One region of the Streptomyces sp. A01 genome, then DNA from elsewhere that is predicted to be linked to it. Evidence: riboswitches for the same ligand, from Rfam matches in the RefSeq annotation. Region 1 holds a riboswitch; the other holds the start of a gene.
The links. Region 1 has a riboswitch for glycine ahead of gcvT (glycine cleavage system aminomethyltransferase GcvT). Riboswitches for the same ligand answer to the same signal wherever they lie in the genome.

Region 1 (4,813 bases):
GCGGCACCGGTGACGGGTGCAGCCCGGTGGCGACCAGACCGGCGAAGTGCGCCATGTCGACCATCAGGTACGCGCCGACCTCGTCGGCGACCCGGCGGAAGGCGGCGAAGTCGAGCTGGCGCGGGTAGGCGGACCAGCCCGCGATGATCAGCTTCGGGCGGTGCTCCTTGGCCAGGCGCTCGACCTCGTCGAGGTCGACCTCGCTGGTCTTCTCGTCGACGTGGTAGGCGACCACGTTGTAGAGCTTGCCGGAGAAGTTGAGCCGCATGCCGTGCGTCAGGTGCCCGCCGTGCGCGAGGTTCAGGCCGAGGATGGTGTCGCCCGGGGTGAGCAGGGCGGCCATCGCGGCGGCGTTCGCCTGCGCGCCGGAGTGCGGCTGCACGTTGGCCGCCTCGGCGCCGAAGAGCTTCTTCACACGGTCGATGGCGATGCGCTCGATGACGTCGACGTGCTCGCAACCACCGTAGTAGCGGCGGCCGGGGTAGCCCTCGGCGTACTTGTTGGTGAGAACCGAGCCCTGGGCCTCCAGGACGGCGACCGGAGCGAAGTTCTCCGACGCGATCATTTCCAGAGTGGACTGCTGGCGGTGGAGCTCGGCATCGACGGCGGCGGCGACGTCGGGGTCGAACTCATGGAGGGAACTGTTGAAAGGCGACATCAGAATCCCGATCAGATCTCAGTCGTGAAGGTCACGTGGGCGGTTGGGTCAGTTGCCGGTGAAGGCGACGTACTCATCGGCTGAGAGCAGGTCGTCCGGCTCGTCCGTCACCTTCACCTTGAACAGCCAGCCACCCTCGAAGGGGGCTGAATTCACCAGCGACGGGTCGTCCACGACGTCCTGGTTGACCTCGGTGATCTCGCCGGAGACCGGCGCGTACAGGTCGCTGACCGACTTGGTCGACTCCAGCTCACCGCAGGGTTCACCCGCGGTGACCTGGGCGCCGACCTCGGGGAGCTGAACGAAGACGACATCGCCGAGCGCGTTGGCCGCGTGCTCGGTGATGCCGACCGTCGACGCGCCGTTCTCGGCGGCCGACAGCCACTCGTGCTCCTTGCTGTAGCGCAGCTGCTGGGGGTTGCTCATGGCGTGATTCTCCTGGATGCGGTGGCGTGCTCGTGCAAAGGGGGCTGAAAGGGCGCGATGGACCCGCGGTGCGGCCAGTCTGTCCGGTGGGACGGCGGCCGCGGTACGTGGCGTACGGCTAGCGCTGACGCTTGTAGAACGGCAGTGCGACTACTTCGTACATCTCGTGCGTGCCGCGGATGTCCACCGCCACGCCCGCAGTGCCGGGAGCGGCGTACGAGGCGTCCACATACGCGATGGCGATCGGCTTGCCGAGGGTGGGGGAGGGGGCACCGGAGGTGACCTCGCCGATGACCGACCCGTCGGCGGTGGAGACGACCGGGAACCCGGCGCGCGGCACCCGGCGGCCCTCGGCGACCAGGCCGACCAGCTTGCGCGGCGGGGCCTGCTCGGCCCGCCCGGCCGCGGCCTCCAGCGGCTCGCGGCCGACGAAGGCACCCTCGTTCGTCGTCTTCTCGAACTTCACGACCCGGCCGAGACCGGCGTCGAACGGCGTCGTGGAGGTGGTCAGCTCGTGCCCGTACAGCGGCATGCCCGCCTCAAGGCGCAGGGTGTCACGGCACGAGAGCCCGCAGGGGATGAGCCCGGCGGCCTTCCCGGCCTCCGTCAGGGCCTGCCACAGCGGCTCGGCGTCGCCCGGGGCGACGAACAGCTCGAAGCCGTCCTCACCGGTGTACCCCGTACGGGCGATCAGTGCGGCCACCCCGGCGACCGTGCCGGGCAGGCCCGCGTAGTACTTCAGGCCGTCCAGGTCGGCGTCGGTCAGCGACTTCAGGATGCCGGGGGACTCGGGGCCCTGGATGGCCAGCAGCGCGTAATTCTCGCGGTCGTCCCGTACGGCGGTGTCGAAGTCCGCGGCACGCTCGGTCAGCGCGTCCAGCACCACCTGGGCGTTGGAGGCGTTGGCGACGACCATGAACTCCTCGTCACCGAGCCGGTAGACGATCAGGTCGTCGAGGATGCCGCCCTGGGCGTCGCAGATCATGGTGTAGCGGGCGCGGCCGACGGCGAGCGCCGAGAGGTTGCCGACGAGCGCGTAGTCCAGCGCCTGGCCCGCCTGCGGGCCGGTCAGGGTGATCTCGCCCATGTGGGAGAGGTCGAAGAGCCCGGCGCGGGTACGCACCGCGTTGTGCTCGTCGCGCTCGCTCGCGTAACGCAGCGGCATGTCCCAGCCCGCGAAGTCGGTCATGGTGGCGCCGAGCGCGCGATGGGTCGCGTCCAGAGCGGTCCGGCGCGAGGGATCGGGCAGCGTGCTCATCGGTGGTGACTCCCAAGGTGGGCAGGGCAGACGAGGACATCCTCCCCATCTGTCATCGGAACCTGAGAGGTTCGCCATGACCCCTGACCGGGGTTCGGCTTGCACCTTGGGTGGAGCCGCGCGAACGGCTCGCTTTTCAGATCTGCCTCGTCCACGCGGTATCGGGGCCTGAGAGATTCAAGGGAGGACTTGCTCCTTCGGCGCCCCGGGCGAGTGATCGTCACCGATCATCGCTGGTCCGGGAACTCTCCCGCATGGGTTCAAGCGGCCTGTATGGAGTTTGCGCGCACATCATTACACGGACCCGCTCGGGGCGGGCCCCCGTCCGCCATCCTGTCCCGCATCCGGTGACGGCGTCTCCATCCGCCTTGTGGGGCATTACCTTTTCTTTACACTCAACGGATACGGACCGTAGTGACTGACTGGCCGTGGTGACCGACTGGCCGTAGTGACGCGGCGAACGACTGGTCGTGAGGACCGGTGACTGACGCGGTGACGCGCGCCTGGTCACTGGTGACTGGATGACTTGTGACTGGTGGCGTAGTGACCGGCTGACCGTAGTGACCGCGTTCGGGGAGGACGATCACGTTGCAGGGGCAGGGCATGCATGCGAGGCCGCCGGTTCCCGCTCGGCTTCCGTGGCCGCGACAGCGTCACGGGGAGCCGGTCAGGCCGGGCCGGGGCGCCGCCGTCCGCGACCTGCGAGCCGGCGGGAGAACCGGCGAGCCGGACGGCGAGGGCGCTGACGAACTCGCTGACGAACTGGCTGACGAGCTCGCCGGTGAGCCCGCGGACGAGCGGTCTGAGTGCCGCCGGACGGACGGCGGCCCCGGTCCCGCTCGCGGCGGCGGCCAGGACCACGTACGGGAACTGCGGTACGTGGCGGGAGACCTCCTGGTCGTGTCCGGCCTCCCGGGCAGCGGCAAGAGCACGCTGATCCGGCGCGTGGTGGCGGCCCTCGACGCGGGCGGCGGTGAGGTGCGCCGCGTCGACTCCCAGGACGCGCGGGACCGCTGGGACCGGTGGCTGCCCGGCTGGCTGCCGTACGCGCTGTACCGGCCGCTGGTCCGGCTCACGCACTATGCCGCGCTGTACCGGGCGCTGCGCTCCGGGGACAGCGTCGTCGTCCACGACTGCGGCACGCTCGTCTGGGTCCGCCGCTGGCTCGCCCGCACCGCGCGGCGGCGCGGCGGCGCGCTGCATCTGGTGCTGCTCGACGTCCCGCCCGAAGTCGCCCTGGCGGGCCAGGCGGCGCGCGGACGCGGAGTCTCCGGCTACGCCTTCGGCAGGCACCGCAGCGCCGTCGACCGGCTCCGCGCGGGCACCTTAGCCGGACGCCTGCCGGACGGCTGCGCGTCGGCGGTCCTCCTCGACCGCGCGGCGGCGCGGGAGCTGCACGGCATCGGCTTCGAGTAGGCGCTCCGGCCCCCGCCGCGTACGGCGCTGTCTCGCGGCGCGGATTCCCGGCGCGGTCTCACGGCGCGGAGGAGCCCCGGTCGCCGGGGTTCCGGGGGACCGGGGCTCCTCCGCGCCGCGGGGGGACGGGCCGGGCGGGGCGAGCGGCCGTCGTGCGGGGCTCGCGGCGTGCGGTCCGCGTGGCGCCTGGTGCGCGTCAGCGCGGGTGGACCTCCGCGGGCAGCGTCATCGGGGCGCCCGGCAGCGTCGGCAGCTTCGGCAGGCCCTTCAGGTCGGGGGCGGGCAGCTCGCCGCTGAGGATGATGGCGGTCATGACGTTCACGGTGCCCCGCAGCGTGGCCTGCGCGGCGGCCACCCGGTCCGCGGGCTTGGCCTTGGCCGAGGTCTTGACCAGGGAGTCCACCTTCGCCTTCAGGTCGGCGACGGCCTGCGCCCGCATGGTGCCGGCCGGCGGCGCGGCGCGGTGGGAGATGCCCGCTCCCTGACGGCCCATCTGAGCCTGCTTGGCCGGCTTGACCTGCTTCGCGGGCTTGGCGGGCTTGGCCTGCTTGGCGGGCTTCTGCGCCGCGCTCTGGCGCAGCGCCTGCAGGGCCTTGTCGACCGCCTTGCTGTGCTTGGCCAGCTCGCTGTCGGTGAGCTTGTTGTCCTTGGCCTTGAGGACGTCTTCGGCCAGCTCGGTGATGGGGTCGATGAGCTTGCCCGTGTGGTCGAGCAGCTTCGTCTGGGCGGTCACGGTCGCCGGGTCGGGTGCGGGCTTGGGTGCGCTGACGGAGCGAGCGGGGGCCTCGTCCATGGCCAGGGCCACGGTGGTGCCCGCGGAGCCGAGAGCCAGTGCGGTGACCGCGGCGGACGAGATGAGGACGCCGGTCTTCCGGGAGATGCGCATGAGAAGGATGTCCCTTCATGTTGCTGACAGGTACTCGACCACCGTGTGAAGGGCTGGCACTGTGTGCAACTCGTCGGCTACCGAGGGTGGCGTAACGGCTGGCGTGCGGATGCCTGCCGGACCGCTCCCACCTGGGGATTCATCGGAGAATGCGGCGGCCGCCAGGAGG
Region 2 (4,813 bases), on a different contig from region 1:
GAAGACGAGGTCGAGAAGTTCCGCGAGTTCCTTGACCAGATCTCTCCGGAAGACTTCGACACGAACAGCCAGTGAGCCGCTGGCAGCAGCGATGTCGGACATCGCTGACACGGCATTCGAGAAGCCCTTCCCGGAACAGCGTCACCAGAAACCACTCGCAGGGTGATTATCACTCGGCGTGCCGAGTGTGGCGATCGTTGACGCACCCCGAGTGACTGCCTACCGTCGTGAGGGCAGGTCAAGGACGGAGGTCGGCGTGAGAAGCACCGGCGACGGTACGGCGGCAGGCGGTCCGTATCCGCTTCACGGGGGCGCGGCCGGTCAGGCGCCTGGATACTCCGGCGCGGCACGTGCCGCGACACCCGAAGAGCCCGCGTCGGACGACGTCGGCTACCGCGGCCCTACAGCGTGCGCGGCCGCGGGGATCACCTACCGGCAGCTCGACTACTGGGCGCGCACCGGCCTGGTCGAGCCCAGCGTGCGGCCCGCCTACGGCTCGGGAAGCCAGCGGCTGTACAGCTTTCGCGATGTGGTCGTTCTCAAGATCGTCAAGCGGCTGCTCGACACCGGCGTGTCCTTGCAGAACATCAGGACAGCCGTGCAGCATCTGCGGTTGCGCGGAGTGGCGGACCTCGCGCAGATGACGCTGATGAGCGATGGCGCGACGGTCTACGAGTGCGCCTCGCCCGACGAGGTCGTGAGCCTGCTCCAGGGCGGCCAGGGAGTCTTCGGGATCGCCGTGGGCGTGGTGTGGCGGGACGTGGAGTCGGCGCTGTCCCAGCTGCAGGGGGAGCGGGTGGACACCGGCGAGACGCTGGCCCGGCACAATCCGGCCGACGAGCTCGCGCGGCGCCGCAACCGCGCTGGTTAGCGCGATTGTCAGAGGCGTACGGCACCATCTCTGAGTGTGAGAGGTGCGCCGACGATCCTGCATCTGGACATGGACGCCTTCTTCGCCGCGGCGGAGCAGGCGGCCAAGCCCAGCCTGCGCGGGAAGCCGGTGATCGTCGGCGGCCTCGGGCCACGCGGCGTGGTGGCCACGGCGTCGTATGAGGCGCGGGTCTTCGGCGTGCACTCGGCGATGGCGATGGCGCAGGCCCGGCGGCTCTGCCCGAACGCCGCGTATCTCACGCCGCGCTTCTCGTTGTACCGCCAGGTGAGTGAAGTCGTCATGCGACTGCTGGCGGCCCTGTCGCCGCTGGTGGAGCCGCTCAGCCTCGATGAGGCCTTCGTCGATCTGGAAGCGGGCGGCGTCGAGGCGTCGTCCCGGGCCGCGCGGCAGGTCGGTGAGCGGCTGCGGCGGGAGATCGCCGCGGCGACCGGGCTGGCGGGCTCGGTGGGGCTCGCCGGCTCGAAGATGCTCGCCAAGATCGCCTCGGAGCAGGCCAAGCCCGACGGCCTTGTGCTGATCGAGCCGGGCACGGAGATGGCCCTGCTGGGCCCGATGACGGTGCGTGCCATCCCCGGTGTGGGACCGGCGACTGCGGAGGCGCTGCGGCGGGCGGGCCTCCACACGGTCGCCGAGACGGCGGCGGCGGGGGAGGCCGAGCTGGTCAGGCTCCTCGGCAAGGCACACGGCGCGTCGCTGTACGCACTGGCCAGTGGCCGCGACGACCGTCCTGTCGTCGCGGAACGGGACACCAAATCGGTGTCCGTCGAGGACACCTTCGATGTGGACCTGACCGACCGCGTCCGGGTCCAGACCGAGATCACGCGGCTCGCCGACCGGTGTGTCGAGCGGCTGCGGGCGGCGGGCAGGTCCGGGCGCACGGTCGTGATCAAGGTCCGGCGCTACGACTTCTCGACGCTCACCCGTTCGGAGACCCTGCGCGGGCCGACCGACGAGCCCTCCGTGGTGCGGGAGGCGGCCAGACGGCTGATCGACGGTGTGGAGACCACCGAGGGCGTACGGCTGCTCGGCGTCGGCGTGACCGGGCTCGCGGACTACACGCAGGAGGACCTGTTCGCGCAGGCGGCGACGGAGCGGGCTCTTGAGGAGGCCAGAGCCGGTGACACCGGCCCCCAGGAGTGGGTCAGCCCAGGGGGCCCCGACGGGGGCGCTGAGCAGCCGGTGGCGGAGCCGGCGGCCCCTGAGCGGCCCAGGAGCTGGCTGCCCGGCCACGACGTCCGCCACGCCGAGTACGGCGCCGGATGGGTCCAGGGCAGCGGCGTCGGCCGCGTGACCATACGGTTCGAGCAGCCGTGGTCGCCGCCCGGCCGGGTGCGGACCTTCCCCGTGGACGACCCGGCGCTGGCGCCCGCCGACCCGTTGCCGCTGGTGCGGCCCGCCGAGGATCAGTCATCCGGGCCCGCGACGTGGCCGAAGTCCTTATCGGGCGGCGGGGCGGGGGTGCCACCGCGATGCGCGGCGTCGAGCCCGTAGTGCCGGTAGAGCTGGACTTCCTGCTCGGGGGAGAGATGGCGGCCCACGCCGAAGTCGGGGGCGCCCTTGATCAGCGCGCGGTCGAACGGGACCCGCAGCACTTCGTCGACGACCTCGCTGGGCTCCAGGGGGACGAAGACGTCCCGGCTGAAGAGGCCGGTGCGCACCGCCGCCCACTCCGGCGTGCCGGTCGCGTCATCGAGATAGACCTCGTCCACGGTGCCGATCTTCGTGCCGCTGCGGTCGAACGCCTTCCGGCCGATCAGGTGCCGCGGATCGGTGTCGGTCTGCACGGTCCATCACCTCCTACAGGTCACGACTGCCTGTGACACCTACGTAAGGCCACATCATGCCGACTGGCCACTTGAGCGAACAGCCGGGATCGACGCTGGTAGGCTGGCCAGCGGCTGTAGACCCCATACGGGAGAGCCCTCCGCCGCAGGTGGACGGGGGCGCCGAAGGAGCAAATCCTCCCCGGAATCTCTCAGGCACACGTACCGTACGGGCGAGGTCACTCTGGAAAGCAGGGCGGGTCACGGACTGGCATCATTCCGGAGCCCCTCCTCACCGACGGTGAAAGCCGGTCCGCCGCAGCGGGCCGGTGAAGCTCTCAGGTTGAGATGACAGAGGGGGAGGCCGTCCGGGTACCAGCGCCTTGGTGCCCCCCGAAGGTCGTATGACCAGGAGGCCTCCGCAGATGACTGCACACCGCATCTCCCTCACCGAACTGGAGCGCGGCACTCCGTTCGAAGCGCGCCACATAGGACCCGACCGCGAGGCGCAAGCCAAGATGCTCGCCCAGGTCGGCTTCGGCTCCTTGGACGAGCTCACCGCGGCCGCCGTTCCGGACGTGATCAAGAGCGCCGAGGCCCTGCGGCTGCCCGGCGCCAGGAGCGAGGCGGAGGTCCTCGCGGAGCTGCGTGAGCTGGCCGACAGCAACCAGGTGCTGGCCCCGATGATCGGCCTCGGCTACTACGGCACTTTCACTCCGCCGGTGATCCTGCGGAACGTGATGGAGAACCCCGCCTGGTACACCGCGTACACGCCGTACCAGCCGGAGATCTCGCAGGGCCGCCTTGAGGCGCTGCTCAACTTCCAGACCATGGTCGCCGACCTGACCGGGCTGCCCACTTCCGGCGCCTCCCTGCTCGACGAGGGCACGGCGGCCGCCGAGGCCATGGCGCTCTCCCGGCGCGTGGGCAAGGTCAAGGAGGGCGTCTTCCTCATCGACGCCGACTGCCTGCCGCAGACCATCGCCGTCATCGAGACCCGCGCGGAGCCCACCGGGGTCGAGGTCGTGGTCGCCGACCTGTCCCAGGGCATCCCGGACGAGATCGCCGAGCGCGGCGTCTTCGGCGTCCTCCTGCAGTACCCGGGCGCGTCCGGCGCGGTCCGCGACCCGCGCGTCCTCATCGAGCGCGCGCACGAGCTGGGCGCGGTCGTCACGGTCGCCGCCGACCTGCTCGCCCTGACGCTGCTGACCTCGCCCGGCGACCTCGGCGCCGACATCGCCGTGGGCACCACCCAGCGGTTCGGCGTGCCGATGGGTTTCGGCGGTCCGCACGCGGGGTTCATGGCCGTCGGCCAGAAGTTCGCGCGCAGCCTCCCGGGCCGCCTCGTCGGCGTCTCCGTCGACGCCGACGGGAACAAGGCCTACCGGCTGGCGCTCCAGACCCGTGAGCAGCACATCCGCCGCGAGAAGGCCACCAGCAACATCTGCACCGCCCAGGTACTCCTCGCCGTCATGGCCGGGATGTACGCGGTGTACCACGGCCCGGACGGCCTCGCCGCGATCGCCCGCCGCACCCACCGCTACGCCACGGTGCTCGCCGAGGGGCTGCGGGCCGGTGGCGTGGAGCTCGCACACGACACGTACTTCGACACCCTCACCGCGCGGGTGCCGGGCCGGGCCGCCGAGATCGCGGCCGCCGCCCGCGCCGCCGGGGTGAACCTGCGCCAGGTCGACGCCGACCAGGTCGGCATCGCCTGCGACGAGACGACGGGCCGCGCCCAGCTCGCCGCCGTATGGGCCGCCTTCGGCGTGCACGCCGACATCGAGACGCTCGACGCCGGGGTCAGCGACGCGCTGCCGCAGGAACTGCTGCGCGCCGACGACTACCTCACCCACCCGGTCTTCCACCAGCACCGTTCCGAGACGGCCATGCTGCGCTACCTGCGCAAGCTCGCGGACCGCGACTACGCGCTCGACCGCGGAATGATCCCGCTGGGCTCCTGCACGATGAAGCTCAACGCGACCACCGAGATGGAGCCGGTGACGTGGCCGGAGTTCAGCGCGCTTCACCCGTTCGCCCCAGTCGGGCAGGCGCAGGGCTATCTGACGCTGATCAACGAGCTGGAGGACCGGCTCGCCGAGGTCACCGGCTACGACAAGGTGTCCCTCCAGCCGAACGCCGGCTCGCAGGGCGAGCT

Region 2: it holds a riboswitch for glycine, as region 1 does, so the genes downstream of both, gcvP (aminomethyl-transferring glycine dehydrogenase) here and gcvT (glycine cleavage system aminomethyltransferase GcvT) in region 1, are expected to answer to the same signal.

The regions. Positions count from the first base shown of each region.
Region 1 is NZ_JBWLKN010000026.1:77,512-82,324, reverse strand. Features, by position in the region: gene glyA (serine hydroxymethyltransferase) at 1-658, opposite strand, end outside; gene gcvH (glycine cleavage system protein GcvH) at 707-1,084, opposite strand; gene gcvT (glycine cleavage system aminomethyltransferase GcvT) at 1,203-2,342, opposite strand; glycine riboswitch at 2,489-2,605, opposite strand; gene AC5P1B_RS28385 (AAA family ATPase) at 2,946-3,758, shown strand; gene AC5P1B_RS28380 (hypothetical protein) at 3,955-4,644, opposite strand.
Region 2 is NZ_JBWLKN010000014.1:214,078-218,890, reverse strand. Features, by position in the region: gene AC5P1B_RS20845 (bifunctional nuclease family protein) at 1-75, shown strand, start outside; gene AC5P1B_RS20840 (MerR family transcriptional regulator) at 257-871, shown strand; gene AC5P1B_RS20835 (DNA polymerase IV) at 908-2,383, shown strand; gene AC5P1B_RS20830 (PRC-barrel domain-containing protein) at 2,296-2,676, opposite strand; glycine riboswitch at 2,795-2,893, shown strand; glycine riboswitch at 2,894-3,020, shown strand; gene gcvP (aminomethyl-transferring glycine dehydrogenase) at 3,081-4,813, shown strand, end outside.